DNA from 3 places in the Virgibacillus sp. JSM 102003 genome. Region 2 is predicted to be linked to each of the others. Evidence: riboswitches for the same ligand, from Rfam matches in the RefSeq annotation. Region 2 holds a riboswitch; each other region holds the start of a gene.
What was found. Region 2 has a riboswitch for thiamine pyrophosphate ahead of thiW (energy coupling factor transporter S component ThiW). Riboswitches for the same ligand answer to the same signal wherever they lie in the genome.
Positions count from the first base shown of each region.

Region 1 (11,051 bases), on a different contig from region 2:
GGTGGATCCAATCGGTATTGGGTTGAGAAAGATATGAATCTATCTATTTCACTCTATCAGTATCAACGGTATGAGCAGTTAGGAATTCCGGTTGCTATTACACGGCAGAAGGATGTCACCTTATCACCGGCAGAAAGAACTAAGATTGTTCGGGATAGTGGTGCAAGGTATTGTCATTCAAATCATATCAATGCTGGTGGAGGGGATGGTGGCGAGATTATTCATTCTATCTATGGTGGAGAGGATATGGCCGAAGAGATAGCTTTTGAATTAAAGCATGCAGGTCAAAATATACGCAGGATTTTTACAAGAACACTGCCAAATGACCGTGCACGCGACTTTTATTATATGAATCGTGACACGGGAAAAGTTGTAACAAACATAATTGAGTATGGTTTTGCCGATTCACGAGGTGATGATGTTGACCAGGTAAAGGATCATTGGCAGGAGTTAGCTGAATCTGTTGTAAGGGCATTTTGCACGTTTAGTGGATTTTCCTATAAAGGTAATGGAGTTAGTGAAACACTTACTAAATACTTAAGTCTGCCACCGGAAGCTTTAAGCTGGCGAGTTTATCCAATAGATGCAACGCCGGTTAAAGGTAATGAAAAAGGTTTTTTACGCCCTGATAAATTTGGTGGATTAACGTATAAAGTTATTGGCAGCCCGCAGGCACATGTCTACCTTATTCAAACCCGGGATTTTGGCAAGGTTCAAATATATGCGCATCCAAATACAGGAGCTATTGTTTCAGCTAAATAAGAAACCGTTGTCAATTGTAAATCGATACGTTATAATAAATGTAATGAAAAAAGCAGAATAATAGAAGCCTACAGGGGGAGCCGTTTGGCTGAGAGTGAACGTGATACTAGTTCTTACCCTTAGAACCTGTTAGTTAGTACTAACGTAGGGATGGTGGCTTTTTTGATGGAATAAAAAGCAATGTTGTGAGCGGATTCCCCATCAGGAAGCTTCCCCTTGGCATTGCTTTTTTTGTATTTATTCAAAGGGGGAGGTAATCTAAAATGAGTTCAAAGCGCACGTTATTTATGATTGAGGTGGCAATATTTGCTGCCATGGCATTACTGTTGGATATAATTCCTTTTTTAAAGTTTTCTATTTGGCCACAGGGTGGATCTGTTTCTTTTGCTATGATTCCCATATTCATTATGGCTTTCCGTTGGGGATTGAAAGGTGGTCTGGTGGCTGGCTTCCTGCTAGGAGTCATGCAGGTCGTAATGTCCGGACCAATAATTTTAACACCTGTCCAGGGATTTCTTGATTATATTGTTGCTTTCACTTTAATTGGTATGGCAGGAATATTTGTTAAACCAGTTCAACATGCTGTCAAGGAAGGAAAAGCGAAGATAAGCTTCTTCCTAATTATGTCAGGTGTTTTTATAGGGTCAGCACTACGCTTTTTGGCACATTTTACAGCCGGTATCGTGTTCTTTGGGCAATATGCACCAGAAGGCCAGCCAGTCTGGTTATATTCGTTACTGTACAGTGGATCTTACATGCTGCCATCCTTTATCATCTGTACAATTATTGTTTTTCTATTGTTCTACAAACAACCAAAAACATTAATGCAAACTGCATCGTAAATTAATAAAATCCGTTCACAGAAAATAGTCCTTTGTAATATAAGGGCTATTTTTTTATACTTAAGGCAGAGGTGATTATTATGAAAGAATTAATCGGACAGTGCCAGTCATGTGGACAAAACGTATATTGCAAGGATGGTTTTTTTGACGGTGTTCAACAAAATGGAAAGCTACTTTGCAATGAATGTGCTAATGAAAAGGAATCAAAATAGGCAACTAACATTGGAATAAACTCTCACCGCTTTCTTTCAGTGTGCATAGGCTATAGCACACTTAAGAAAGGAAGTGTTATCGGTGGAGCTAACTATATCGCATTGGCTATACGGTATATTTACACTAATAATTATTTTCACAATGATTTTCAGAAGAGGTGTTGTGCTTCCTTCGTTACTTGGGACATTTGTGATTGCCTGGGTTTATAACGGGAGTTTAATCGACGGTTTTACCGCCATATTTAATGCCAATCTTGTTGCAGCAAAAGAACTGTTCAGTATATTTCTGATCATTACTTTTATGATGGCATTACTTCATTCATTACGTGATTTGGGTGCCGATCGAAGAATGATCCAGCCAATCCAAAAAGTAATGATAAATGGCCATGTTTCATTTTTTGTATTAATCGCTGTCACCTATGTAATTTCGCTCTTTTTCTGGCCGACACCGGCAGTACCGCTTATTTGTGCATTGCTGGTACCCGCAGCCATCCGCTCGGGACTCCCAGCGTTAACTGCAGCAGTTGCTGTTGCGCTGGCTGGACAGGGAATGGCGTTATCTTCTGATTATATTGTTCAGGTTGCTCCAGGGCTATCAGCAAAATCAGCCGGAATCGATGTTGGTTTGGTTGCTGATAAGGCATTAATCCTATCTGTTATTACTGGCGCAGTTGCAATAGGGTTAGCATATCTCTTTTATCGAAAAACAATCCGCTCAAAAAGCAGTGAACTGAATGAAAAAGAGCTGGAGGCATTACAGGCAACTCAGGAGTCAACGAATCAAGCACATTCAACACATCTGAATACGTGGAGTAAAGTATTTGCAGTACTTGTTCCCATTGCCCTTTTGACAGTAGTAATCTACATGATGTATACAAAACTTTTATCAGGACGAATGAGTGGTTTTGAAGGTGGGGATGGTGCTGCATTTATTGGTGGCGTTGCTGTAATCTTATTGTTATTATCTACGGTCGCCTTTGGTCGACACCATGCACTTGATTATATTAGTAACCATATTACAGATGGCTTTGTATTTGCTTTTAAGGCAATGGGTCCGGTTATTCCAATTGCAGGGTTCTTCTTCCTTGGCAGTGCAGACTTCTCCGGAAGTATTCTAGGTGTGGGTGAAAAAGCGCCCGGATTACTGTTTGACCTTGTACAATCCTCACAGGCCTTTTTACCGCAAAGTGCGTTATTTGCAGCATTTAGTGTATTGATTATTGGTATTATTACTGGGCTGGATGGATCAGGGTTCTCAGGTTTGCCACTGACTGGAGCTCTTGCTGCTTCTCTAGAAAGTTCGGCTATTGACTCTGGAACACTCGCAGCCATTGGCCAAATGGGTTCAATTTGGACCGGTGGAGGTACAATTGTTGCTTGGTCCTCTATGATTGCGATTGCTGGATTTTGTGGCGTTTCAGTTATGGATTTGGTCCGGAAAAACTTTGTTCCGGTTATTCTTGGTTTAATCATTTCTACCGTCTTTGCTGTTTTAATTTTATAAGGAATTGAATAATTGTATATAAACAAGTAAATCCTCCAAGTAGAACAGTATTATTAGTTTATCGTATATTTGTTTGATACACTTTAATAAATTAGGAAAAATTTACTACTGATGGAGGTTTTCAATATGGCAAACAGTACCACAAAAATTGTTCAGGAGTCGCTAGAAGCTTTATTGGATGATAAATCCTTTTTACCAGAACTGACGGACAAAACACGTGAGAAGGCATTTACGTCGTTGGTATCTATCTTATCCACTCCTAACCATGTAAACAAATCCTTTTTACGAATTGCACTCGAAAATGGAAAGGTAACACGTGTGCCTTCTTTTCGGGTTCAGCATAATAATATTCTTGGTCCATATAAGGGTGGTATTCGTTTTCATGAATCTGTTAATGAAGATGAAGTGATTAACCTTGCATCACTCATGACACTAAAGAATGCGCTTCATGAGGTACCGTTTGGTGGTGGAAAAGGCGGAGTTGTTATTAACCCGAGAGACTATAGTGTCAAAGAATTATATATGATTTGTAAAAAATATGTACAGTATTTTGGTGAAATTCTTGGACCTGATAAAGATATTCCAGCACCAGATGTTGGTACAGGTGACCGTGAAATGGACTGGATGATGGGTGAATATAAAAGTATTCGTCCTGGAAGCCCATATCGTGGCAGCTTTACTGGCAAAAGTGTAGAGAATGGTGGGTCATTAGGACGGAGGGAAGCAACTGGTAAAGGTGTTTATTTCGCATTTCGCTACATGATCCATAACTTTGTTAAGAATCAGGAAAAGTGGCTCTCAGAACGCGAGAATGTTTTTGCAAAAACAGCTTTAAAACATATGGATAAAACACTGACAATGGCAGTACAAGGGTTTGGTAATGTTGGCTCTGTTGCCGCACTTGAGGCTTTTCAATGCAAACATTTGAATAATAAAATTGTTTCAGTTAGTGATCGGAATGTAACGCTATATAATTCCGATGGTTTGGATATTCCGGGCCTTGTTAAATTCACTTCCAATAGTGGTGGGGATCTTCCAGTTGATGAAGAACAGTTAAAAGAAGCTGATGTGAAAGCTACCATTAAGGATCGTGATGACGTATTAGGTCTGGATGTTGATGTATTATTTTTGGCTGCCCTGGAAGATCAGGTGCATCAGGAAAACATGAAAGACATAAAGGCAAGTATCGTAGTGGAAGGAGCAAACGCACCAGTAACCAGTGGAGCAGATAAATACCTGAGTGAAAAAGGTGTCATTATTGTTCCTGATATCTTAGCAAATGCTGGTGGTGTCATCGTTTCTTATTTTGAATGGCTGCAAGGCCGAGAAACGCAATTTTTCAGTGAAGAAGAAATCTTTAAGCGTTTATTTGATAAAATGCAGCAAACGTTTGATACAATCTTTCCACAATTTTTTGGGGATCCGTTTCCGTTGCGGCAGAACTGTTATATTCATGCTGTAATGAAAATATCAACAATTCTATATAAGCAAGGTAAACTATATTAGAAATTAAGCAGTTTAGTTTTGGGAGAGAAAGAATAATTAGCATATGTCTTGCCCCTATTGTTGAAGAACCCTTTTATTAACGGAATGAGGTCCGGTTTACTGATTTGACGGATCCTCATTCCGTTATTTCCTTGAAAACCCTCGTTTTTGGCTTGGAGGCGGATCCTCGTTCCGCTATTTACCATTTTTACCTCAAATTTAGCTGATTTTCTGCATATAGCGGAACGAGGATCCGTCTCACCCTTCCGATAGCACGTTTTCTGCTATTTAACGGAATGAGGATTCACGTCGACTGTTTGGCGGATCCTAATTCCGAGAATCCTTCCAGTTTAAGTCACAAACTTATGCGTTTTATACTCCTAAATAGTTTTTTTGCCTTCTCAGTCAAAAACTGAACTTGTTTCCTTAATTGAACTGCTTTTATTAGCAGTTAAGAACTATTCGGAATATCCTGAAGCTGCAATTCATCGCCCTTACTCAAAATTGAACTACATCGGTTCATACGGAATGTCTTTTTATACTACTGAATATGTTATAATATTCAGTAATTAAGTTAAGCTGTTTTAAACGTAATTTGAATGGGGTAATTATTATTAAAGAAGAAAATGTAAGCGGATACAAGGAGGGGTATTAAAAGTGAATGATAAAACCCTGTCGTTATGGAAGACAACGAAGTATAATCAGCATTTAAAAGCAACAGAAGAGGATGAGATTGCCAAAGAAGCCCCTATTACAATAACGATTAATGGAGAGCAGTATGCCACAATTGTTTGCACACCAAGTGATATCTATGAAATGACGTTTGGGTATCTGGCATCTGAGGGACTTATCCGTTCAGTTGATCAAGTGGAAAATCTATCAATTGATGAAGTTAAGGGCTTTGCATATGTTGATTTGTCAATCCCAGTTTCAATTCCTGAACGAACGGAAAGATGGATTGGCTCATGCTGTGGGAAGAGCAGGGAATTCTATTTAAAACAGGATGTAAAAACTGCTAAAACTATCATGTCTAATACAAAAATTTCTTCTGAGCAAATCTATCAATTAATGAAGGAATTTGACTCCAGGTCAGAAGTATTCGATAGAACAGGAGGTGTACATCAGGCAGCATTGGCATCTGGTGATAAAATTATAGCTTCTTATATTGATATTGGACGTCATAATGCGCTTGATAAACTGTATGGCTATATATTGCGAAATCGTCTAACCCTGAAAAATAAATGTATTTTGTTCAGTGGGAGAATTTCGTCTGAGGTAGTATTAAAAGTTTCCAAAATCGGTGCAGGGCTATTGGTAGCCAAGTCAGCACCAACAGATCTTGCATTGAAGCTTGCTGATGATTTGCAAATTACTGCTGTTGGTTTCGCTCGTGACACTAGTCTGAATGTATATACTCATGAAAACAGAGTTTATGGCAACACAGAGCAGAATATACATTTTTTGGGGAGGCGATAATGTGCAAAATAAGGATCATATTGTAATTAAGCTAAATGGAGAAGAATACCTAGCAGAACATAACCAGAATCTATTGGATTTGATTAACACAACAGGCGAATTTGTGCCACAAATTTGTTACAACGAGTCGTTGGGACCTGTGCAAACTTGTGATACGTGTATGGTAAAGGTTGACGATGAGATTGTTCGTGCATGTGGAACAACAGTCACACCTGGTATGGAAGTGAATACAACAATTGAGCCTGTGAATGCAGCTCAAAAGGAAGCTCTCGACAGAATACTAGAAAAGCATGAGTTGTATTGTACTGTCTGTGACTATAACAATGGCTCATGCGAAATTCATAATACGGTTGCAGAATTTGGGTTGGAGTATCAGTCAAGACCGTTTGAGCCAAAACCATATGAAATTGATGATTCAAGTCCGTTCTACCGATATGATCCAGACCAGTGTATATTGTGCGGGAGATGTGTTGAAGTATGCCAGGATATCCAGGTCAATGAAACACTATTAATTGATTGGAAGCGAGAGAAGCCTCGCGTTGTCTGGGATAACGATGTACCTATTGATCAATCATCTTGTGTGGGATGTGGACAATGTGTCACTGTATGTCCGTGTAATGCTTTAATGGAAACATCAATGGTTGGCGAAGCGGGATATATGACTGATCATAGCCCTGGACTTTTACGGTCCATGATTGATTTAACGAAAAAGGCAGAACCAGGATATGGACCTCTATTTGCGGTATCTGACACGGAAGCGTCTATGCGGGAAGAAAGGATCGAAAAGACGAAGACTGTTTGTACATACTGCGGTGTCGGATGCACATTTGATGTTTGGACAAAGGATCGTAAAGTACTAAAAGTAGAACCACAGCAAGATTCACCCGCAAATGGGATTTCTACTTGTATTAAAGGGAAATTCGGATGGGATTATGTGAATTCGGATGAACGACTGACAAAGCCATTAATTCGTGATGGTGAATCTTTTGTGGAAGTAGAATGGGATGAAGCACTGGATTATGTTGTGAAGCGTTTTTCAGAGATTAAGGAAGGTAATGGTGCAGATGCACTTGGATTTATTTCTTCATCTAAAGCAACAAATGAAGAGTCTTATTTGATGCAAAAACTGGCAAGACAGGTAATTGGAACAAACAATATCGATAACTGCTCACGCTATTGTCAGGCACCGGCTACAAAAGGTCTTTTTCGAACAGTAGGACATGGAGGGGACTCAGGTTCAATTGATGATATTGGTAAGGCGGAAATGGTTATAACAATAGGTTCTAACACTACCGAATCACATCCCGTGCTTGGTTCGCGTATAAAGCGTTCACAAAAATTATTTGGTCAAAAGCTGTATGTATTTGATTTACGAAAACATGAAATGGGGCAGCGTGCTGATAGGTTTTTTCAGCCTAAAAGTGGAACAGATCTAGTTTGGCTGTCTGCGGTGACAAAATATATTATCGATCAAGGCCTAGAAAATCGTACGTTTATTGATAAATGGGTGAATGGATTTGAGGCGTATAAGGAATCTTTGCAAAAGTTTACGCTGGAATATGCTGAACAATTAACAGGTATATCCAAAAAGGAATTAATAGAAATTGCGGAACAGATTGTCAGTGTTGATAAACTTGCAATTTGCTGGGCTATGGGAGTAACCCAGCATCAGCTTGGCAGTGATACGAGTACAGCAATCTCAAATCTGTTATTAATCACCGGAAACTATATGCGAAACGGTACAGGGGCATATCCATTACGGGGTCATAATAATGTCCAAGGATGCAGTGACTTTGGTAGTATGCCGAACTTCTTCCCTGGATATGAACTGGTTGCAGATGATGATGTTCGCGGGCGCTATGAGGATGCCTGGGGTGCAGAGATTCCAAGCGAACCTGGAAAAGATAACCATGAAATGATTAAGGCTATCCATGAAGGGAGTTTGAACGCTTTATATGTGCTGGGAGAGGATACTGGGATAGTTGATGCAAACATTAATTATGTTACCGCTGCATTTGAAAAACTCGATTTCTTTGTTATTCAGGATTTATTTTTAACGAAGACAGCAGAATATGCCGATGTTATTTTACCAGCTGTTCCAAGTCTTGAAAAAGAAGGAACCTTCACGAACACAGAAAGACGTATTCAACGCTTGTATAAAGCGCTGGATCCTGTGGGAGACTCCCGTCCGGATTGGCAAATTATTATGGACATTGCAAACAGATTAGGATACGGATGGGATTACGCAAACCCTTCAGAAATTATGGATGAGGCTGCAACACTTGCACCATTATTTGCTGGGGTAAGTTATACTAGATTAACAGACTATAATAGCCTTCAATGGCCAGTTGAAGCGGATGGGACCGATACACCGCTGTTATATACTGACGGTTTCCCGTTTGATGATCATAAAGCAAGATTGTACCCACTCAAATATGAATTAAAATATGATACAAATGAAAAATATGATTTGCATGTGAATAATGGCAGAGTACTGGAACATTTTCATGAGGGTAATATGACATATAAATCAATAGGGATTACAAGTAAAATGCCAAATGCGTTTATTGAAATTTCACCTGAATTAGCTGAAGAACGGGGAATTAAAGAAGGCGCAGAAGTTAAGCTGACTTCGGAAGCTGGGGAAGCAACCGGAATTGCTCACATTACAGATCGTGTACGCGGTAAAGAACTGTACCTGCCATTAAATGATAATGGGAAATTAGCTGTCAATTATTTAACTGACAACAATGTGGATAAGGATACGAACACTCCTTCTTACAAGGAGATAGCTGTAAAAATGGATGTTATAAAGAAAAAAGGGAAAAGTCCCTTGCCACCAAATAACTACAGGCGAGGAAATCCGCAACCGCAGATTAGTGTGAAGGTAGAGGATAAATGGACTCGTGATGACTATATTTTCCCAGGAAGCCAGGTGAAGCATGATGTCTAATCCAATAACCAATATTAAGCGAATGGAAATCCCAGAAGAAACCACGAAAGAGCGGAACCTTGACGAAGTCTCTCAGGCGGTAAGCGAAAACAAAGAGGCAATTTTAAAAGGAATTGATTTTTTGGCAACGCTTAATAAAAGTGGCTCGTTGGATACAGTAAATGCCTTGGTAAAACATAAAGAGGATGCATTGGAAAATGTGATGGGTGAGTTAAATAAACCGCAATATTCAGGAACACTGGAAAACCTGAGCAAATTATTCTTGTTTATTGGTGACCTTAAAGTGGATGAAATTCAATATTTTGCTGATAGGCTTAATCGTGGAATGGAAGTAGCAAGTACATCTGAGGATTCAGATAAGACATCATATATGGACCTTTTAAAGGCATTGAAGGATCCGGAAATCAATAGGAGTGTTACGATGCTGTTGCAGTTTTTGCGTGGGATGGGACGAGAATAAAGTACGTGAGCCTCAAAGGTGCTAGAAGCAACTTTTGAGGCAATCTTATAAGAGGTTTATTAGGTTCTGAAATGTAAAATAAGTAAGAATACGTTTTCGATTCAAAAAATTTGCATTAATGAATATTTATTCAGTAAGATGGAGTTGTACTATTTATTATCGTTTACACATAGATTTTACTAGGTATGTCTCAAAGTTCACAAAAGACAGACCAAATAACTTGGGGGAGGTTGAAAAGGTGAGTAGTATTTTGGTTGCGGTAATCGGGATACTTGTTTTCGCATTGGGTTATCGTTATTATTCAAAATTTGTTGCAGAAAAGATTTTCAAGTTAGATCCCAACTATGTAACACCTGCACATCAGTATAAAGATGGTGTGGATTTTGTGCCTACGAATAAATTTGTTTTGTGGGGGCATCATTTTACTTCAGTTGCGGGAGCAGCACCAATTGTTGGACCAGCTATTGCAGTTTATTGGGGGTGGCTCCCAGCGATTCTATGGGTAGTTCTTGGGACAGTGTTTGCTGCAGGCGTGCACGACTTTGGAACACTTGTATTATCTGTTCGTAACAAAGGTCAATCGATTGGAACACTTGCAAATAAACTTATAGGACAACGAGCAAAGATCTTGTTTTTATTTATTATTCTTATACTGGTCTTAATGGTTAATGCAGTATTTGCATGGGTAATTGCTAACTTGTTTATTTCGTTCCCGGCCAGTGTTGTTCCGGTATTTATTCAAATTCCATTAGCAATATGGATAGGTGTTGCGGTATATAAACGCAAACAAAAAATGCTTGTACCATCGTTGCTGGCTTTGGCAGTTATGTATCTCACTGCAGTAATAGCAAGCAGAGTCGATTTTATGCAAATCGATTTAGTACAGTATATGGGCGGTGAAGGTTCTGCAGGACTATTTGGTCTTGGTGCGGTTTCAACAGCATTTTTCATCTGGATCATTATACTTATGATATACGTATATATCGCTTCTACATTACCTGTTTGGAAGTTACTGCAGCCGCGGGACTTCATTAATTCACATCAGCTAATTGTAGGACTTGCAATTCTGTATTTGGGCTTACTATTTTCGAATCCGGAAATTACAGCACCATTAACGCATACAAATACAGACGTATCTTGGTTCCCGCTATTATTTATCACGATTGCATGTGGTGCCATATCAGGCTTTCACGGTTTAGTGTCGAGCGGTACTTCCAGTAAACAATTAAATAACGAAACAGATGCAAGATTTGTTGGGTATTTGGGTGCTGTAGGTGAAGGCGCATTAGCATTAATTTCAATCATAGCTGTTGTGACATTCTTCTCCAGTACCGACGAATTCCTGGCAACGTACAGC
Region 1 covers NZ_JBHFQH010000016.1:37,769-48,819, reverse strand. Annotated here, with positions in the region: gene ACE1TG_RS16460 (N-acetylmuramoyl-L-alanine amidase family protein) at 1-762, shown strand, start outside; TPP riboswitch at 826-930, shown strand; gene thiT (energy-coupled thiamine transporter ThiT) at 1,026-1,604, shown strand; gene ACE1TG_RS16450 (hypothetical protein) at 1,899-3,320, shown strand; gene ACE1TG_RS16445 (Glu/Leu/Phe/Val family dehydrogenase) at 3,447-4,826, shown strand; gene fdhD (formate dehydrogenase accessory sulfurtransferase FdhD) at 5,463-6,281, shown strand; gene fdhF (formate dehydrogenase subunit alpha) at 6,283-9,234, shown strand; gene ACE1TG_RS16430 (helical membrane plugin domain-containing protein) at 9,224-9,694, shown strand; gene ACE1TG_RS16425 (carbon starvation CstA family protein) at 9,933-11,051, shown strand, end outside.
Region 1: another riboswitch for thiamine pyrophosphate. It lies ahead of thiT (energy-coupled thiamine transporter ThiT); the one in region 2 lies ahead of thiW (energy coupling factor transporter S component ThiW).

Region 2 (11,051 bases):
TGATTTCAGCCATAACCCATACGAACAAGAAGCACGTGATCGTTGGGGTGAAAAAGCTGTTGATGAATCCAATGCGAAAATAAATAAGATGTCAAAAGATGAACAAAAAGCAATGGGTGAAGAATTTGATAAAATCTATCAAGAGCTTGCAGCGCTCCGTCATGAATCACCTGAATCTGATGAAGCACAAGCAGGTATTAAGGTATGGTATGACTATTTGAACAAAATCGGAAACTATTCACTTGATGCATTCAAAGGACTTGGGCAAATGTATGTCGATGATGAACGTTTTACCAAGAACATCGATAAGTATGGTCAAGGTTTGTCAGTGTTCATGCGTGATACCATGGCTGTGTATGCTGATAAAAACAAAAAGTAGGTTCTACTACTTTAATCGAACCCCATCATCAAAAGGTGGCATGAAATTTTTATTTATTTTATGCCACCTTTCGAATGTGAAAAACGATAGTATATATGAAGGTAAGGTTTATAACCCTTGAACAGCAGTTTTTACATCATTTGCCTGGATCACAGCCGAAATAACCGCAACACCGTCAGCCCCAGCATTTATTACAGAAGCTGCATTTTGGGTGGTTATTCCACCGATTCCTACAATAGGGATGCTTGGAAATTGGTTTCTTAATGTTTTAATCCAATTCACACCGACTTCTGACTTTGCGTCAGGTTTTGTAGATGTATTAAAAATTGGACCAGCACCAAGATAATCAGCCAGTTGAATCGGACTATTAGAAACTTCGGTTGGATTCGATACAGAAAGGCCAATAATCTTATTAGGAAAGCGCGCACGTAGTTTTTCAACTGAAACATGATCCTGTCCAACATGAATTCCATCGGCTCCTAGAGGTTCAACAAGGTCGATATCATCATTGACGAAAAATGCTATATTATGATGCGCGCAAATATTTCTTAATTTATATCCTAACTCTAATTTATCATTTCCTTTTAATGACCCAACTCCTTTTTCTCGAAATTGGAATGCTGTAACACCGGATTTTATCGATAATTCTAAAATATCAGCTGGATCACGGTCACAATTTTGACTGCCCATTATCAAATATTTTCTTAGATTCATCAATTAACCTTCTCCAGTTTATCAACTTCAAATGATAATGCATCAATAAAATGAGGGAGGAAAGTCCCAGGTCCATTAACTTCTGAATAGTCAGCAGCATATTCCGCCGCCAGTCCGTAAAACTCAACTGCAGTTAACACCTTCTGCTCGATAGGTTCATTTGTGGTTAAACATGCAGTTAGAACGGAACCAAGCAGGCAGCCAGCACCAGTTATTTTCCCAAGAATCGGATGCCCGGAATTGTTCGAAAGATATTCTTTTCCGGAGCAGATAACATCCGTTTCTCCTGTGACAACGGCAGTAGTTTGATAGGTCTCAGCAGCTTTTAAAGCTATCTCCACAGAATTTCCATTACCTACCGATTCGACGCCTTTTGTTTCCCAAGGAATTTCTACGAGGTGTGCAATTTCGCCCGCATTCCCTTTGATGACTGTTGGCTGTACTGAATTTAGAATTTCTTTTACAACTGATGTCCGAAATGGCGTTGCCGCGACACCAACAGGATCAAGAACCACTGGTATTCCTTTTTCATTAGCTGTTTTTCCTGCTGTGATCATTGCTGGAAGTTCTTGCGCTGTTATGGTTCCGATGTTTAAAAGTACACCATCCGCAATGGACGCCATGTCGTTCGCTTCCTCTTCAGCTTTAGCCATGACTGGTGTTCCGCCAAAGGATAACAAGCCATTTGCGGTAAAATTCATCACAACTTGATTTGTCAGATGGTGAATCAACGGACTTTGATCTCTTACTTTTTGAATGATATCTTTATTCATTTACCTCACCCTTTCAATGGGCTTTGCCCAATGGTTTGTCGGTCCACTTCCATGACCAAGTGAAAACGAATGACGGATTGCAGCAGTTACGTAATCCTTTGCTTTTTTAACGGCCACTGGTAAAGAATCTCCTTGGCTTAAGTAGGCTGTAATGGCTGCTGAATAAGTACACCCGGTTCCGTGTGTATTTTTTGTCTCAATTCGTTTGGTTGCAAAAGTGTGTAACGAACTGCCGTCATATAAAAAATCGATTGCTTCACCTTGCAAATGGCCACCTTTAACCAATGACGCACCTGCTCCGAATTCATGAACTATTTGTTTCGCAGCCTTTTTCATGTCGTCTAGTGTTTCAATTTTTGCACCCGTAATATCTTCTGCCTCAGGGATATTTGGTGTTACTAACGATGTCATTGGTAATAGTTTCTTACGTAAGAAATCCCGGGCATTGCTTGCGATTAATGGATCGCCACTTGTTGCGACCATTACCGGATCCATAATGTACGGAATGTTTAAACCGTTAATCTTTTGAGCAATAGCCTGCATCATGTCAACGTTAGCGATCATTCCAGTCTTAAATGCTTGAAAGGGAATATCGGTCACAACGGAATCCAATTGTTGTTCAATCATTTCAACAGGGAGATGGTGCACATTCTGGACACCTGTTGTATTTTGCGCAACAACGGATGTAATGACAGACATTCCGTAAGTCTTCAGTTCCTGAAAGGTTTTTAAGTCTGCTTGTATTCCGGCTCCACCACTGGGATCAGTGCCAGCTATTGTAAGTGTGCATGGAATGCTTTTCATTTGCCAATCACCAACTCGTTTATTGGCCAATCTTCACAAGTATAGGCCATTTCCCAAAAGGCAAGCTCTAATTGGCAGCTTTTACGGAATGCTTCTTTTATCTTTGTCTGCTCATCCCATGAAGCATGTTCAGCAAATTTATCCAAGCGGTTTCGCATTTCCATCACTATCTTGCCAAATCGTTCATCGGCATAAAAGCTTATCCATGGATAAAATGGATGATCCTTTTCTGGATTATATTTGTTCATTAACGCATAGCCTATTTCCAAATATGTCCACGGGCAAGGGAGCAGTGCACCAATGGTTTCAGCTAAACTGCCCATTTGCGCGTGATACATCATATGCTTCATGTAATGATCAGCAGTTGGCGGAAGCGGATGACCTTGGAGCTCCTCGTAGCCAACCCCTATATAGTCGCAAAAGTTATGATGTGGATGGCTTTCACTATTTAAAACAAATTGGATTTGTTCCCCGAAGAAGCGGATGTCCTCGCGCTTATCAGATTTGGAAAGAGCAATTCCATAGATTCGCATAAATGCATTCAAATACTCAAAATCTGCCTTAATATAATGCGCAATTGATTCGTTTGGGACATATTTTTTTCCAATACCATCGACAAATGGATGATTAAATATTGCTTGAAATATATCTTGGTTCTCATCTCTTAATTGTTGTGTGAATGACATAATAAAGCCTCCAATGATTTAGGAAGCTACTAGGGGGAATAAAAGTAGAATACTAGAGGTACAGAATGCGGCCCTCAACTACTTCCCTGCGCAGGCATTATCCAGATCAGGTTCCAAGGGACAAGGAATATTTCCGTTTCTCAGCCAGTACAGCGCCCCTAGTAGTTTTTCCTATATTTTATGTTGAACTAGTCTATCCTGATTAACACGTGAAATAACAAACCAGCCTATCAATGCTCCAGTAACACTGCTAATAAGAAACGACGGTATAAAGAACAAAGCACCAGCTGAACTACCCATTAATAGCTTTGCAAAGGGAACAGCAAAAAGTGCTCCGATGATCCCGGTGCCAATTGCCTCTCCCACAGCAGCCATGGCTTTTCTATGGGTCTTCTGAAACAAGTATCCAGCAAGAAATGCTCCAATCATGCCGCCGGGAAACGCTAGCAATGTACCAAGTCCAAGCATGTTGCGTAGCAGTCCAATCATAAATGCAATACCGACTGCAGGACCGGGCCCAAGTGTCACAGCGGCCATAACATTGACGGCATGCTGGACGGGATAAGCCTTTGCGACGCCTGCTGGAAACCAAAGTAACTGTGCACCTAATGTACCTATTGCCACAAAGACTGCCATTGTCGTAAGTAATCGTGTTCGGTTCAATCAAATCCTCCTTTCCGTGAAAGGGGCGCATACGAAAAAAGCCAGATCCATTAATGGACCTGGCTTGAAATAGCTGATATAAGTAAGTATATCGTCAGTCTACTTCCCTCCGCTGGTATTAACCAGATCAGGTCCGTAAGAGTCAGAAAGCTAAAACGTGCTTTCCTCTCAGCCCTCGATTTTGGGCACCCCTAGTAGTAATTTTAAAAATATTATGTTTTCAATTTAAGGATAACAAAAGAAATCACTTTTGTCATGGTTTATTTCAAGTTCATGAATGTAATGAAAAAGTCATGTTTCTAGATCAATGGCTTCCTGTATTAATGCTGAGAATTTTTGGGGTTGAATCTCATCGAGTTGTTTAACTCTGATATGACGCATTTTTTTGCCAGTTCCTTCAAGCAGGTTATCCTTATCCTTAAGTGTGGCACCGAAGTAGAAACCCAGATTAACATGATTCTTGGCAGTCTGAAGATAGCATACAAGACCATTCTCAATATAGCATGGCTTTCCCCATTTTATTTCTTCAGTTATATTGGGGGACGTTTGGAAAATAACCTCCCGTATTTTTTCGGTAATTTCCTTTGTATGCCCATTTAAATTTTCAATAAATTGATCTACTTCTTTTGTTTGGATTGGTTCCATGCTTTTTGACTCTCCTTTTATATTATTGTTCATATATTACAGTAATAAGCGGACACAGGATACGCTATTTCTGCAAAAAAGTGCTTATTCTGTAATATGCGGCCACCAGATACCTTATTCCACATATATCTAAGGAAAAAGGGCTGTTTTTGTCAAATAAGGGCTTTGGTGTCCGCTAAAAAAATCTTAGACAGTACAACTCGTTATCATGATACTCTTCCTTTGTATATTTTTCACCAAAATGATACTAAATCCCTTTAATTCCAGAGTAATTATATTAAAATTATATCTATACTAAGAATCGGAGGTTGAATTTTTTGGAACAGAATAACGAACATTTGTCGAATCGGATTATTGAATGGGTAGTAGATAATGTTGATTCGAGTGCAGTGGTGGAATCGGTTAGTCGACTGAAAGGAAGTACCTCATCCACATTACATAGCATCACGCTAAAGGTGGATAAATCGGTGAAACGGTATGTTGTCAGGCAGTTTGATAATAAGGAATGGCTTGCAGAAGAACCGGATTTGGTATTGCATGAAAAAGAGAGTTTACTTATGGCTGCTAAAACAGGTATTACGACCCCTCAAGTAGTTGCCTACGATGAAACAGGCGAAAAATGTGGAATTCCTGTGATTCTCATGACGAAACTTGAAGGTGCTGTAGAATTAAAACCTGCCAATATGGATGAGTGGTTAACTGGATTGGCGAAGGGGCTTGTGAAAATTCATGCAGTTGAAGCGAGTGACTTTCCATATCAGCATTATAGCTACAATGACATATCTACGTTTGAAGTGCCAAGCTGGTCAAAGGAGCCGAAAACATGGGAAAGTGCTATTAATATCTTAAGAGGGCCTCGACCAAAAACGACAGATTGTTTCATTCACCGAGACTATCATCCAGCCAATGTATTATGGAATGAAGGTTTAGTTAGTGGAGTGGTAGATTGGGTGAATGGCTGCAGAGGCCCTCGCGGAGTCGATGTTGGGCATTGCAGAGTGAACCTGGCCATGCTATATGGAGTGGAAACAGCAGATGGTTTTCTAAAAGAATATCAGCAACAGGCAGGTTCGGATTTTACCTATAATCGGTATTGGGATTTGCTATCTTTAACTGATATATTGATTGGTTCTCCTGAAGTATATCCTGGATGGGAAGCATTTGGTGTATCAGGATTAACAAATGAAATGATGAAAGAAAGATTGGATAAATACGTTGTGAGTCTGTTAAAAAATCAAGGTAGTTGAGATATCTTGTAAAAAAGAGTCCATTTCATTCTTATTAATTGTCATACTACAATTTATGCATAAAACTGATTTTCTCAATTTACTGGAATTGTGGTGGGAAAATTATAGGGAATCTATTTTAGATTGATTTAAAAGTATGATAGATGGTATAAAGGAAAGTTTAAAAAGAAAAATAGTAGGTTAACTTCACATTTCGCTAGTTAACTGCCTTTTTCACCATTTTCTGTACAAATTCATTAATACCTCTCTTAGTAAATTACGTATTATATCGTGTCACGTAAATAGTAAGAGAGGATGAATTTATTATGCTAGGTTTTTCTATTATTCAAATGGTTCGACGAATGGGACATAAATTTGATAAAGACTTACGACGACAGCTAATTCAATTTTATCACCCTTTTCGGTCAGTTCCATGTTTCTTACATCGACCTTTAGAATATGTAAGGAAAAAGGCAAAAAGGTTACCTGTAATTATTGAGTTTGAGACAGAAACGTTTGAGGATGGCATTCATGATGTGAAAAGTGCTAAGTGTCCTCATCTTCATCAATTTCCTTCCATATCATGTTGCTCCACCAAAATATCAATTGAAAAAATAGTATATTTAACGGAAAATTGTAATCACATCAAAAAGCTTTATTATGATAAAAAAGTAACTACTTTACTAGATAAAGCCACACCTTCTATTAAATCTGATCAATTGAAGCAGTCTGGTTTTACTGGAAAAGGTGTCAACATTGCAGTTATCGATACGGGAATACACCCACACAATGATCTTGTTGGAAGAATTGTTGCTTTTAAAGATTTTGTTAATAATAATACAGACCCATACGATGATAATGGACATGGTACTCATTGTGCAGGAGATGCGGCAGGTAATGGAATTTTATCTAATGGAGATTATCAAGGACCAGCACCAGAGTCACACCTGATTGGTGTAAAAGTATTAAATAAGATGGGTTCTGGTTCATTGTCTACAGTAATAGCCGGGGTAGATTGGTGTATTCAAAATAAATCGCAATTTAGTATTGATGTACTTTCGTTATCCCTTGGGTCACCTGCAGAACAATCTGCAGAAGAGGATCCTGTTGTAAAAGCAGTTGAAGCGGCGTGGGATAATGGAATGGTTGTTTGTGTGGCTGCTGGAAACTCAGGGCCTTCTGCAGAAACAATCGGGACTCCTGGAACTAGCCCTAAAGTAATTACAGTAGGAGCTGCCAACGATAAAAATGCGGTAAATCGTTCTGACGATTTGGTAGCAGATTTCTCAAGTCGAGGTCCCACTATTGACGGTTTGATGAAGCCGGATTTAATAACGCCCGGTGTTAATATTATCTCTCTGCGATCACCCGGATCTTTTCTTGATAAAATTAACGCAGAATCACGAGTCGGTACTAACTATTTTTCTTTATCAGGTACCTCAATGGCTACACCAATCTGTGCAGGTTTAGTTGCACAATTACTCCAAAAAGAACCTAATCTGTCTCCTGACCAAGTTAAGGAAAAGCTTATTAATGCATGTGTAGATTTAGGACAATCCCCCAATGTTCAGGGTCATGGCTATCTTAACGCTGCTAATTTAATATAATAGGCGCTGAAACGTACAAGCCAACTTTTTATTGTTGGCTTATTTATTTAGTAGATAAGACTTAATAAGTGCAACTAAAGATTTCGCCATTAAGGCTTGGCGATATCTAGGTTTTCTAAATTTGATTTAGTTTATGGTGAGTTCTAGCAGAAAAATGTTATCATAAAATTTAGAATGTCTAATGTAATATGGTAAGGTAGTACATGAAACAGGTAATTTAGAATATTTCATTCAAATTATCGCATAGAATAAGTGAAGTTAAAAATGGGGAGGGTTTGTCATGAATCGGACAGGGGAAATTGTCCTAACGATCGTTGGTGCATTAATCTATATGCTGTTTGCTGGGTTAGGCATATTTACAGCATGGCTATTTAACAATGAGCAAATTTTGAATGAGGCTTCGGATGAAATGATGCAACAACCTGGAATGGGAACGGGTGATATGCAGGCTATGCTGGAAGTCCTTCAAGGTGGAGGTCTGGTGCTAGCGATTGTATCCATCATTGCGTTAGTATTAGGTATTATTTCAATCATATTGGTAAAAGGCGATAAGAAACCGAAAGCAGCAGGGATTATTTTGATTGTAACGTCTGTACTTGCAGCAATTATCACAGTGGGCGCAGGAATCTTTAGCGGGATATTTTACTTAATCGCTGGAATTATGTGTCTGGCACGAAAAGAACAAAAAACGATAACAATGGAATAAAAGTAAGAAAGAGTAGCCATTAAGGTTACTCTTTTTCAGTTCAAAAGATTAATTTTTTAGCCTTACTTGCTTATCCAATTCAACTTATCATTTCCTTTATCGTGTATAACTATTTTATAGGGTTCTTCTTTAAGCAGTGATAATTCTTCTCTTTTTATATCGATTATTTCATGTACGTACATTTTGATTTGCTTTGCCTTTATATTCGACGTCCATCCTTTTGATAAAGAGGTTTTAATTGTTATCTGTACGGGAGTGGTGTTGAACGAGTGAGCAACACCGGTAACTTTATCAAAATTTTTGTTTGTTTCTTCCCGTATTGATCCCAGAATAGGATACCATTTCTCTTCTGTTAGCTGTGCTTCAGTTCTTTTATCGACTTTTACATTATAATCCTTTTTTTTCTCTGAATAGATAGTATTATGGATAAGTTTTTCGATAGCTTTTTTGTTTTGGCTAAAGTTTTCCTTTGGTTCATCAATTGTTATCTCAATGGTAGGGTTGGGCGGCGTAGTCATAATGCTCATCCCACTGTGATTGTAACCTTTTTCTTGTAATATTTCGCTGGTAATTTCAAATATATCCTGCGATAGTTGTCTCTTTTCTTTGGCTTCTTCACTTATCTCTTCTTCTTTTATTCTCTGTACTTCTACTGTAACTTCTATCTTGCCCAATTTGTTGGATTTAGCAATATCTCTAATAATATCTTTCATTTCTTTGCTAGAATCACTTTTGTTCTTTACATGAAGCGTTAGTTGTTGTGGTTTAGAAGAAAAGAGGGAAATCCTTGGAAATGAAACATTACCTTCATATCCCTCTTCTCTAAACTTTTCATAAACCTGCATATGGAATTTCTGAATCGCTTCCTTTTGTTTTTCTGTTTCTTTCATACTTTTTTTAATGCTATCTCGCAAGCTTTCAGCAACCACTTTTTCATTATTGGTATTGTAATTGATTGCAAAGGTAAAAATGATGACTATTAATATTATGCCTGCTCCTATAATTCCCTTTCTTTTCATTTGTCGTCCCCCATTTAGTTTTTAACTGCCTTAAACTTAGTGTATTCAAATATGCACAGGTGAAAGGGAGGATGCGCGGAATGGGTGTTTTTAACTAATCACTGCTAAAATAATAAGAACTTACTATAAGATTACAAATACTTATTTGTATCCTTCCCATATTAAAAGTGTACCAGAGTCATAATTTTGCCACAATATCCTATTAATGGGGAGTACTAATGAAAAATTCTGCTAATATGCCAAATGAAACCATTAGTGTAAATACCTTTTCCATACTTTGAATGAACATAGCCATGTGCGGTAAGCACGGTTCTATGAGGAGTTGAGGAGCACACCCTCAAAATTTGGGGTGCGCTCCGCATACTCGATTAGGAGTTGGTCACAGGACGTGACCAACTTTAGCACGCATTAGTTCCAGCCATTGAAGATGAATCCCTTTGTCCCGTCGACTTTTATTATGATGTCCACTCTCCATGAACAATCGCGACTAGTTTTCTGCTGCCATCCACATCTTCAAATACGAGAGTTAAGCTCTCCCAAGCTAATTCTTCTTTTCCATTTTGGTAAAATTCAACCGTCTGTGCTTTTGGAAAAACTTCACGAATGTTATTTAACATAGTTCCGCGATTTTTTAGATTGTTTACATTAACTTCATCTGCATTAGAAAAGTAAGATGCGTTAACATATTCATCAAAGTATTCGCTCGGTGTCAGTTTAATTGGTTTTCCGCTACCGTCCTGGCTGCCCCATTCATAAACGTTGTTATCTTCAAGTAATTTAGTAATCTCATTCTGTGAAAATGTTACAGTACTTGATTTAACGTATACATAAGGAGAGAACAGTAATCCTTTTTCAGAATGGACCTGATTTGCTAGTGCCTCCATATTCTCATTCGTCAATAGAGTGAGAACTTTATTTGCCTGTTCTTTCAGACTTGGTTTCTTCTCGGTATTTGTTTTATATTTTTCAGTAAAGAATTGACTGGTAAATTGGTTCAATTGATTTTCATCGATTTTATATTGTTTACCGTCTATGGTGACAATATTTTCACCTGTAAAAGTCATGGTAGTTACTTTATCATTATCATTATTATAAAGCGTGATGGTTTTTTCAAAAACTGAGCTTTCTTGGGTTGTTTTCTTATAATCCATGGCCCCTATAGTCTCGTGGAAGTTATCGATTATTTTTTGGTCCGACGAGGAATACAGACTATCTTCAGTTGCGCCTTTAATGGCTGAAACCTCACCTTTGACGATGTCGTTATACGTATGGATTGCCGCTTGCTGATTATTGGTATTGATGAATGAGAATATCAGCAGGAAGAATAAACAACCAGCTGCAACTGCTCCAAATATAGCTGTGAATTTTTTGAATGGGAATGACTTATTTGAATTCATAATGGCATGGTGGATTTCAGTCCGTTTTTGCTTACTCACATCAGGTTTTGGCATATCCTTAAGAAGATCTTTTAATTCATTCTGATCTTGTTTCTTCATTGTCGTTACACCTCCTTAAAGCTTCATGAAGAGCTATTCTTGCACGGTGCTGTGTGGATCTGACTTTGCTTTTACTCCATTTAAGTACATCGGCTGTTTCTGCTATGGATAGTTCTTTAATTCCTCTGAGAATAATCACATCCTGGTAGTTTGACTTTAATTGTTTGATGGCCCGGTATATGGTCTGGTGCTCCTCTTCATGGTCAAGAATAGATTGTGGTGAAATAGTTGTTTCTGGTTCTTTCGAATTTTCTAAAGGAATGTGGCTCATCCACTTTCTAACCTTACGTTTCCTAATCTCATCGACAGCAACATTTCTGGCTATACTGAAGA
Region 2 covers NZ_JBHFQH010000006.1:20,359-31,409, forward strand. Annotated here, with positions in the region: gene ACE1TG_RS08095 (MerR family transcriptional regulator) at 1-379, shown strand, start outside; gene thiE (thiamine phosphate synthase) at 488-1,093, opposite strand; gene thiM (hydroxyethylthiazole kinase) at 1,093-1,866, opposite strand; gene thiD (bifunctional hydroxymethylpyrimidine kinase/phosphomethylpyrimidine kinase) at 1,867-2,670, opposite strand; gene tenA (thiaminase II) at 2,667-3,356, opposite strand; TPP riboswitch at 3,423-3,526, opposite strand; gene thiW (energy coupling factor transporter S component ThiW) at 3,528-4,019, opposite strand; TPP riboswitch at 4,107-4,222, opposite strand; gene ACE1TG_RS08125 (DUF1801 domain-containing protein) at 4,311-4,664, opposite strand; gene ACE1TG_RS08130 (aminoglycoside phosphotransferase family protein) at 4,982-5,911, shown strand; gene ACE1TG_RS08135 (S8 family peptidase) at 6,217-7,497, shown strand; gene ACE1TG_RS08140 (DUF4064 domain-containing protein) at 7,778-8,203, shown strand; gene ACE1TG_RS08145 (hypothetical protein) at 8,266-9,222, opposite strand; gene ACE1TG_RS08150 (hypothetical protein) at 9,678-10,718, opposite strand; gene ACE1TG_RS08155 (RNA polymerase sigma factor) at 10,696-11,051, opposite strand, start outside.

Region 3 (11,051 bases), on a different contig from region 2:
TTCTCACAGTTTATAAAAGCGACATGTATTATCATAAATCTGACTATACGCACTCTCGACCGAAACATTCCTCAGCTCAGAAATTTTTTCGATACTCTTATGGATCATTCCAGGGTGTGTCATTTTCCCTTTAAAAACTCCGTCAAATGGCCATGGACCATCTGTTTCCACCATCACACGGGATAACGGATAGGCGCTGACTAAATCCTGAATTTCCTTTTCATATACTACATCAGGTGTCACCGATAAAGAGTATCCATTTTTCGCCATACGCTCTATCGTCTTTGAATCTCCCTTGAACCAATGAAAATGCGCATCAGTTACAGAATACTTTTCCAGTAAATCGCACACAATTGGAGCACCTTCATATATTGCGTGGAGAATTATCGGTTTGTCGAGTGCTGCAGCTTTTCGGATAAATATTTCCAGTAGTTCAACATAGGCGTCTATTGATACTCCTTTATTATCTTGCCGCAAGTAATAAGGCAATCCAACCTCCCCAATAGCAATCATTTCTTGCTGATTTTGCTCAATAAACGATAGAAGTTCAGCAGTCTCGTAATCAGCAGGCAGCGACTGTTCCGGATGAAAGCCAAATGCTGACTTAATACGGCTGTCTTCATGAGCCAAACGCAGAGTTTCCTTGGACGACTTCAAATGGTTCGACACACAAATTAGTGTGTCCACCTTAGCCAACTCCAGCCCACTTAGAACTCGCTGCCGCTCTTTCTGGCTATACATATCCAAGTGAATATGCGAATCGATTATTCTATCAGACATCTTCACTCAACTCCTGATAGATTGCTTTTTTCCAGTCTAAAAATTCCTCTGTCAACAGAATATCTTCATAACGCGGCCTCTCAAACGGAATTGTAAACTCTTTTTTGACAGTTGATGGTTTTTGGGACAGGACAATAACCCGATCGGACAGAAAAATTGCTTCATCAATATTATGTGTGACAAACAGGATTGACCGTTTATTTTCCTGCCAAATGGACATGAGCCATTTCTGCATTTCCAGGCGGGTAAATTCATCCAGTGCGGAAAAGGGCTCATCCAGACAAATAAGTGGCTGCGGACTTAGCAAGCTTCGCACGAACGCAACACGTTGTTTCATTCCGCCTGACAGTTCATGTGGATACGCATTTTCATACCCTTGCAACCCAGCACGCTCAATTAATGCAAGCGCCCTTTTTTCATCATATTTACCGACGATCTCGCCACCAAGCAGGACATTTTTCAGTACTGTGCGCCAAGGCATGAGTGACGGAGACTGCGGTGTATAGCTGATTGACCCCTTTTGACCATTTATCTGTTTATCCTCCAGGTAAATTTCCCCTGAATTAGGCAAACGAATTCCGCCAATCAAATGAAATAATGTACTTTTCCCGCTCCCGGATGGGCCTAAAATGGAAACAAACTCTCCGTCATTAACGGTGAAATCAACACCCTGCAAAATATGATGGTCTCCGTATGATTTTGTTATATCTTTCACAGCTAGATTGCCCATATCAATTTCCTTCTCCTTTTGGCTTCCATCTGATTAGGCTTTTTTCGACCAAAATAATAATTGCAAAAAATAATAAACTAAGAACCATTACAAGAAAAATAGATACGAAAACACGATCGGTCCTGAATGAAGACGATGCTAATGTCATATAAACGCCGATCCCGTTACTCGCACCGAGCCATTCCGATATAACGGCTCCCATGACACTATACGTTGCGGAGATTTTCAGCCCGGCAAATACGTATGGCAACGCATTTGGCCATTCCAGTTTCCAGAATATCTGTTTCTTATTTGCTCCAGCCATTTGCATATAATGTTTCAAATCATGGTCCGTTTGTCTGAATCCATCCAAGGCTGACACCGCGATAGGAAAAAAGCAGACTAGTGTAATCACAATAATCTTAGGTAGCATGCCAAAGCCAAACCATATAACGAGCAGTGGTGCCAGAACAATTATTGGTATATTTTGCGAAATAATGATTAATGGATACAACGCTTCTCGAAGCTGTGGTATAAGATGCAGACTAATCGCAATCAGAATGCCCACACTGCTGCCAATTAAAAATCCAATAATCGTTAATTGAACGGTTGAGAAGATGTGATGCTGATAAGATGCCCAGCCTTCAACACCTGTTTGTAAAATTTGCGAAGGCGCCGGCAACAGCCATCCAGGTATCTTGAATAAATTACTTGCGCCCTCCCATATAATGAATAAAAGGAGGAGAACCGCAACAGGTTTCCACCCTTTTTTCATAAACTTTTTCATCAACGATACTTCTCCGTCAATTGATCCATTGATGCCCCACTCGGATTATAAAGGATTTTCACTTGCGATATAATGCTGGAACTTCCAAGCTCAACCATTCTTTCGTTCATTTTTTCAATAACTGCTAATAGCTCGTTTAGCTTCCCTTCCATTGTAGTTTCCAGTGGATGGACCTCATATTTCACTCCAGCTTTCTCGATCACCTCTATTGCAGCGTCAACATATGGAATGACATCTTCCCCATTGTTTGTTTTTGGGATAATTTGTATACTTACTAATGAATTATTCATATTCCCACTCCTATTCTGGTAAAAATTCGTTGGTAAATGCATCTTCAGCTTTCAATTCTTCTTCTAGAAGTCCATTATCATACATCCAGCTGGAATAATTCTTCCATACCTCTTGCTTTTGAACTCCCCACTTGTCTGCGTCATCCTGATATTTTGGTGATAACCATTCCTGACTTTTCTTAACAAGTTCCGGGTCAAGATCTGGAACAGCAGCGCTGAGGATTTCTGCTGCTTCACCTGGATTATCGATTGCAAACTTATACCCTTTTGAAACCGCTGCTAAAAATTTCTCAGCTTTTTCCGGATTGTCTGCAATCATTTTTTCATTCGTTGTAAGGACAGGTGTATAATAATCAAGCTTTTTGGAGTAATCGGTTAAATAAATCATATTTAATTCCTCCCCGCGCATTTCTGCTTCGACTCCAGTCCAGCCATAGTAAATCCACGCAAAATCAATATCCCGCTTCACTGCTGTGAAGAAATCTGTATTGCCCATATTGACAATATCGACTTTCTCAACATCGGCATTTTCCTGCTTCATAAGTGAAGATAGAACTGCTTTTTCAACCGGTGCTCCCCATCCGCCATATGTTTTTCCTTCAAAATCTGCTGGTGATGTAATTTGTTTGTCTTTTGGTGAAGCGAATCCGGATGTATTATGCTGGATAACCGCTGCAATCGATACGATTGGAATATCCTGAATACGTGCCTCTGTAACAGCTTCCTGTGCACTGACTCCGAAGTCAGCCTTGCCTGATGCTACAAGCTGATCAGAACCAGCCTCACCCGGCATCATAATTTCTACATCCAACCCTTCATCGTCAAAATATCCTTTTTCCTGGGCAACATAAAGACCTGTATGATTCGTATTGGGGGTCCAATCGAGCACTACTTTTGTTTGTTCTGTCTCCTGCCTTTTTTCGTCAGTTCCCCCTGCATCGTTATTACATGCTGTTAGTAAAACGGCTATTAATACTACGAACAACCATTTTTTCATTTCTCATCTCCCTTTCTCTTTTTGTTCACTTCTGGAAGTATGATTGGTGTTGGAAACGAAAGGAATCTCTTATAAGACCAAAAAAAATAACGCCAGGTTAGTCCCTGAGCGCATTACGAACAATATTACTATTGTTTTACTTTGTTCCCTACGCTGGTCTCAACCAAATCAGGTTCCAAGGGTCAGCATCTAACGGATACAATCTCAACCAGCATACACTGGTCCCCCTACAACTTATTATTCAATTAAACTATCAAATTCACTATGCCACAGCTTACTGTATTTTTCAAGTTTTATCTTTTCTTCGACTGTGATGAAATATTAATCGTGACCTTCTTTTTCTGTTTAGGTGTTAGCTTATCCTCTTTTTTCAAAAGGTCACGTATCTCTTTGAGCAACTCAGTTTTTTCATCAGGCTTTGATTCTTTTTCCGGATCCTTCTCACCTCTGAACTTTGCTATGATGCGAATGAAAATGAAGATGGACACCGCGATAACGATAAAATCAAAAACCGACTGGATGAACTCGCCATACAATACATCTGCTTTTCTTACCGTATATTTTAAATTTGTGAAATCAACACCGCTTACTAAGATCCCTGCTAGTGGCATCATGATATTTTCTACAAGTGACGTTACTATTTTTCCAAAGGCTGTTCCGATAATAACAGCAACAGCTAAGTCCAGGACGTTTCCTTTTAATGCGAATGTTTTAAAATCTGACCACAAAAGTACGCACCCCTATTATCAGGCTTGTACTAATTTTATGTATGAGTACAGATGTTTAGCACTTTAATCAGTTATAACTAAGTACATTCATAGTCATCTATCTTGGTCGGGACTTTTTATTCACACACGCTGAATTTTTTAATAATTCCCAAGATTACATATTGAGTAAATTCTACTATTATGGTATGTTACTTATAATAAAGGAATTACTTTTTCTTTATTAAAAGAAAAAGTAATTCCTTCACTTTAACAGATGACAAACTACACGGGGAATTTACATGGAAAATCTGTACAAAAAAATTAAGGAACATCAAGCGAACTTTTCAAAAAGCTTTAAAAAAATAGCATCTTATATTTATAGTGATCCATCTATTTTCGCAATGAATTCTGCTCAGGAAGCTGGCAGAAAAATTGGTGTTAGTGAAACTACTATCATCCGTTTTGCACGCACGTTGGGATATGATGGCTATAAATCTTTACAGCAGACATACCAGCAGCGTTTTTTTGAAAAAAGCAGTCTGTCTGATTTCAGAAACAGAAAGGTATCCAGTCATTCAGAAGATAATACTGTTAAAAACCTAATGTTCAATGATATACGTACAATTCAGACTGTAATCGAGCAAATGTCGGAAACGGATTTAGACCAAACCGTTACGAAGCTGTTATCTGCTGAGAATATCTATATTGCAGGTGTCCGATCATCCTACGCTTTAGCAAGCTGGTTTGCATATGCCTTAAATATTGTGGTTGGCAATGTACGACAGCATTCACCTGATGACGATATTTTGGTACAACTAAGTGAATTACATGAAAATAGTGTATTTGTTGCTTTTTCATTCCATAGGTATGGGATTAACACGATAAGACTGGCTGAATTGGCCAAAAAACAAGGGGCGACAATTATTGCTTTTACCGATAACCCTTATTCGCCCATTACCGAGTATTCCGATATAACATTGGCAATTCGATTAGAGGAACTATCGACACTTGATTTGGTACCTGCCGTGTTTTCACTGATGAATAGTATTGTTGCAGCAATCACAATACGGGCGCCGAAGTTGTTTCAGCAACGCGCAGAACGATTTGATGGAATAGAAGCAAGTAAATTTTTTGCAAATTAATTTAAAGGAGTATATCCATGAAGCCAACAATAGAAACAATAAGACCACAGCTTCAAAAAATTTTCTCCCACCTGCATGAACATCCGGAAATTAGCTGGAAAGAGTATGACACTACTTCTTACATCAAACAGCTTTTTAAAAATTATGATTGCAGTATTACAACACTGGATGATTCACCCGGTCTAGTTATCGAAATTGGCCAAGGATCACCAGTCGTTGCTATGCGAGCTGATATAGATGCTTTATGGCAAGAGGTGAACGGTGAATTTCAGGCAAATCATTCGTGCGGACATGATGCTCATATGACAATTGCAATTGGCTCATTGTTAACGCTTCTTGAAGATGGCTATCCTGAAAAAGGAACATTCCGATTTATTTTTCAGCCTGCAGAAGAAAAAGGGACAGGCGCATTATCCTTAGTTGATAAAGGAATTGTTGATGATGTTGACTATTTATATGGAATGCATTTACGACCAATAGAGGAATTAGAACATGATCAATTTGCTCCAGCTATTCGCCATGGGGCAGCCTGTTTTATTGATGGAGTAATTCAAGGTGATGATGCCCACGGTGCCAGGCCACATTTGAATACCAATGCTATTCATGTTGGTTCCGAGCTTGTCCAGCATCTGCAAAATATTGATATAAACCCAATGATTCCCCATTCTGTTAAGCTGACAGCATTTCAGGCTGGTGGTGAAAGTAAAAATATTATCCCGGGTAACGCAACATTTTCAGTGGATTTACGTGCGCAAACGAACGAGGTTATGGACGAATTGATGATCAATGTTGAGAGAATTACAGCTATGCTTGCCGACTATCATGACATTTCCATCGACTTGAAGATTGGCGCCAATATTGCTGCATCCGTTATTAATCAGGAAGCTACTTCAATTATGGAGGACGCTATAAAAGATAGCGTTGGAATCGATAAACTGCAACCGATGATTACAACGACTGGCGGGGATGATTTTCATTTTTATACAATAAAAAAACCACACTTAAAAGCTACGATGCTTGCAATAGGTTGTGATTTACAGCCAGGTCTCCACCATCCAGATATGACATTTAATCATGCAATAATTCCTGAAGCGGTTGAGATTTTAACCAATGCCTTAGTCAAAACTGCTGAAAGGAGCAACCAAGATGACCAATAATGTTAAAATTCGCAAGCTGACAAGTATGAATGACTTACGAAAGATGCAGGAAGTGGAAGAAGCAGTTTGGCAAATGCCTCCAAATCCCGTACATCAGACATATACTGCTTTAAATCATGGCGGCGTTATTCTCGGTGCTTTTGATGGACAAGCGATGGTCGGATTTTTATACAGCTTTGCAGGATTTGATGGCAGTCACTCCTATTTATGTTCCCATATGCTTGGGATATTGCCAGATTATCGCAAGGGTGGTCTTGGTGAACGAATGAAGCTGAAACAGGCTGAATTTGCTCGAGAAATAGGCTATTCCATGATTACATGGACGTTTGACCCACTTGAAAGTTTGAATGCATATTTAAATTTGCATAAACTTGGAGCAACTGGGGCTTTTTACAAAAAAGATCACTATGGTTCCATGGACGATGAATTAAACGAAGGCCTACCTACAGATCGAATCCAAATCGAATGGAACCTTAATACGAGTACACCAGCCCCAAAAGTTACATTTGATGAAAATAAACTAATGATTGATGTAACTGAGAATGGGGTACCGAAATCTAATCTGGATAGATTTAACCCAATTGATGATGGCTGGTTTGTTGCCGTACCTGATAATTTCCAATCTGTGAAGAAAAAGGATATTAATCTTGCAAAAGAATGGCGGCTAAAAACAAGAGAAGCATTCCAGCTATTATTTGATAATGGTTTTACAGCGAAGAATTTTATACGTAATCATTCAAAAAAGCACAGTTACTATTACTTCACCAAAACCAACTACTTTACTGGAGGAAACTAACATGACAATTCCTATTAAGCAGTTAAAACTTCGGCGACTTAAAATGATGTTAAACAACCCTTTTACGACAAGCTTTGGAACGATACAGGAAAAAGAATTCTTTGTCACGGAAGCTATTGATGGAGAAGGAAACCGTGGTTTTGGTGAATCTGTTGCTTTTACAAGCCCATGGTATAACGAAGAAACAGTTCAAACAACCCAGCATATCATCAAAGACTTTTTAATAAAGCTAATAAAAGAAAACAAAATCAGTCATCCTGATGATCTGTTGAAAGTTTTCAAACCAATCAAAGGGAATAACATGGCAAAATCTGCACTTGAAGGCGCAATTTGGGACCTTTACGCAAAACGCCAAAACACTTCTCTGGCCGAGGCACTCGGTGGTACAAAAAAAGAAATTGACGTTGGCATCAGCATTGGAATAAAGCAAAGTGCAGATGATCTTTTACAAACAGTTGATCACTATGTGAAAGAAGGATATAAACGCATCAAAATTAAAATCAAACCTGGCTGGGATTATGATATTCTTCATAAAGTTAAGTCACATTTCCCAAATATACCGATCATGGCGGATGCTAATTCAGCTTATACACTGAAAGATATAAATCATCTGCAAAAGTTAGATGAACTGGATTTGCTGATGATTGAACAGCCATTAGCACACGATGACATCGTTGACCATTCCAAGCTTCAGGCCGCAATGAATACCCCTATTTGCTTGGATGAAAGCATTCATTCACTTGCAGACACAGAAAAAGCAATTCAACTGCAAAGCTGTAAAATTATTAACATTAAAATCGGCAGAGTCGGTGGACTTTCGGAAGCGAAACGCATTCATGATGTGTGTAAACAAAATGGAATTGACGTTTGGTGTGGCGGGATGCTCGAAGCTGGAATTGGCCGAGCACATAATATCGCACTAACCACCCTGCCACAATTCGTTTTGCCAGGTGATACAGCCGCTTCAGCACTATATTGGAAAAAAGACATCATAAAGCCTGAGGTTACAGTAGAAAATGGTGTCATTTCAGTACCGGATCTACCAGGTATCGGCTATGAAATCGATGAGCAAGCATTAGAGAAATTCACTGTCGAAGAAGAAGTATTCCATTTGTGATTTCCTGTTTGATAAATATATATTTGGAGGGGTTTTAGATGAAGAATTTGTTTGAAGGGGCATTTGGAAGGTACCTGCTGCCAGCAATCATTATTCAATCCGTGTTAATTGGCGGTGGCTTCGCAACAGGGAGGGAAATTGTTCAGTACGGCGCTAAATTCGGAGCGCTCGGATGGCTTGGTGGAATTGGTATTTTAATTGGTTTTATCGTAATGGCTGTCCTGATGTTCGAATTTGCACGTAAATACAAAGCATTTGAATACCGCAAATTATTAAAAGAACTTATCGGTCCTTTTTGGTTCCTATTCGACATCGTCTACTTGTTGCTTGCAATATTAATCATTGCCATTATGGCTTCAGCGACCGGTGAAATTCTAAAAAGTACACTTGGGCTAAATTACTGGATTGGTGTCAGTCTGATTACAGTTATTGTTGGTGTGTTGAACTTCTACGGGAAAGGACTTATTGAACGCTTTAAAACATTCGGTACATTAGCATTAATGATTGGCTATCTGATTTTTGCTGCTCTTGTTATTGGAACTACATGGGATGACGCCATGGCAGTATTGTCATCAGGAGATACGAGCTATATGCCTGGAGAAGTATCAATATTTGCCGTTTTATGGACCGGCATATTGTATGTTGGGTATAACCTGGCTGTATTTCCAGCAGCATTATTTACCATTGAACGCCAGAAATCACGAAAGGAATCTGTCATCTCCGGTATTATAGCCGGTGTGCTTATGACTTTCCCGTGGTTCTTAACATACTTCAGTCTTATGGGCTTCTATCCTTCAGAAGAGGTATTCGGAGCTTCTGTACCATGGCTTGTCATGCTGCAAGATTTCCCTGCAATTGTTATTGTGATATTCGGTATCGTTGTAGGCTGGACACTAATCGAAACATCTTCCGGAATGATTCATGCGTTCGTTGACCGTATGGAGGCACAAATGGAAGAGCATGCCAACAAGTCTCTAACTTCCACACAAAGAGGTGCGATCGCAGTTGGTACACTAATCTTAGCTATGATTCTCTCACAAGTAGGAATCATTGACTTAATTTCAACAGGTTACACAGCAATGGCATATGCAATGATTGCAGTATTCGCCATCCCACTATTAACAATAGGGGTATACAAGATATTCTTTAAAAAAGATGAAGAGGTTGCAGTTGAAGAAGCAGACAGCAGCAATGGATAGAAATTTTAAGACCCCCGCATGGTTTCGGACCATGCGGGGGTTTTTCTGATTAGGCTGGGGGAGGCGGATATCAACCAGAAAACTGTTAGCGTACATAAAGTAGACAGTTTTATCAACCCGCTGGGGTAGATATCAACCAGATTGCAGTTTATCAACTTCTGGGGCAGTTATCAACCGAAAAAGACCTCCCAGTCGAAACTGGAAGGCATCCTTCATCACGCTATTTTGTAAATTCTTCAGTTAAGTTAGTCACGATTTGTTTTTTACGTGACACTACGCCTTTAAGTAATGCACGGTTATTATCATCCAATGATACATTAAACGCTTTTTCAACATTACCTTTTCCTTCACCTAATGCAAGTACTTCCGAATCGTTGTTTAAGATATCTGTTACAACAAACAGAAATAGATCAAGGTTTTTATCCTTAATAATCTGGGCGATTTCTGTTTCCAAATCTGTTTGAAATTGATAGATTTTCGTTGTATCCACTGCGTTTACTTGAGCAATTTCAACCTTTGCGTCACCCATGGAAAATTCCTTGGCATCCATCGTGATAAGATCAAGAACTGACTTGTCACTCAAATCAGCACCAGCTTGAAGCATTTCAAAACCGTATGTTTCCAGGTTTACGCCTGCGATTTCAGCTAATTCATAAGCCGCTTCAACATCTACTTTTGTACATGTTGGTGATTTTAATAATAATGAATCAGAAATGATTGCTGAAAGTAAAAGTCCAGCGATATCTTTCGTTACAGCTACACCATTTTCTTTGTACATTTTATTCAAAATCGTTGCAGTGCAGCCAACCGGCTCAGCACGGAAATATAACGGTTCTTTCGTTTCAAAGTTCGAAATACGATGATGATCAATAACTTCGGAAATGTGTACATCAGTAATATTTTCCACACTTTGCTGAAATTCATTATGATCAACTAAAATAACATCTTTTACATCCTCGTCTACTTTTTCAATAAACTGAGGTGCATCAACTGAAAAATAATCGAGAGCAAATTGTGTTTCTTTGCTGACAGAACCAAGTCTTGCGGGTTCTGCATCAAACCCAAGCTTATTTTTCAAATCTGCATATGCTAATGCAGAGCAAATTGTATCAGTATCCGGATTTTTATGACCAAAAATTAATGTCTTGTCCATGTTCATTTCTCCTTTAAAACTTTGTAATCTTTACTAACCCAACTATTAGATTACCATAATTAATTAGTTTATGGACACTAATTTGCAGTTTTCAATGTTTCAGTAACTTTCCAAATAGTATCATACCCATTGTAGTTGTTCAACGCAATATCCAAGTCATGAAACATACGATGCAAGTTTCTCACATGTTCTGTTGCCTGTTCATTAATTGCTTTTT
Region 3 covers NZ_JBHFQH010000015.1:78,616-89,666, forward strand. Annotated here, with positions in the region: gene ACE1TG_RS15985 (TatD family hydrolase) at 4-780, opposite strand; gene ACE1TG_RS15990 (ABC transporter ATP-binding protein) at 773-1,510, opposite strand; gene ACE1TG_RS15995 (ABC transporter permease) at 1,512-2,276, opposite strand; gene ACE1TG_RS16000 (thiamine-binding protein) at 2,276-2,566, opposite strand; gene ACE1TG_RS16005 (ABC transporter substrate-binding protein) at 2,577-3,563, opposite strand; TPP riboswitch at 3,692-3,802, opposite strand; gene mscL (large-conductance mechanosensitive channel protein MscL) at 3,857-4,291, opposite strand; gene ACE1TG_RS16015 (MurR/RpiR family transcriptional regulator) at 4,570-5,412, shown strand; gene ACE1TG_RS16020 (M20 peptidase aminoacylase family protein) at 5,430-6,569, shown strand; gene ACE1TG_RS16025 (GNAT family N-acetyltransferase) at 6,559-7,365, shown strand; gene menC (o-succinylbenzoate synthase) at 7,367-8,482, shown strand; gene ACE1TG_RS16035 (YkvI family membrane protein) at 8,521-9,681, shown strand; gene ACE1TG_RS16040 (manganese-dependent inorganic pyrophosphatase) at 9,902-10,834, opposite strand; gene ACE1TG_RS16045 (hypothetical protein) at 10,912-11,051, opposite strand, start outside.
Region 3: another riboswitch for thiamine pyrophosphate. It lies ahead of ACE1TG_RS16005 (ABC transporter substrate-binding protein); the one in region 2 lies ahead of thiW (energy coupling factor transporter S component ThiW).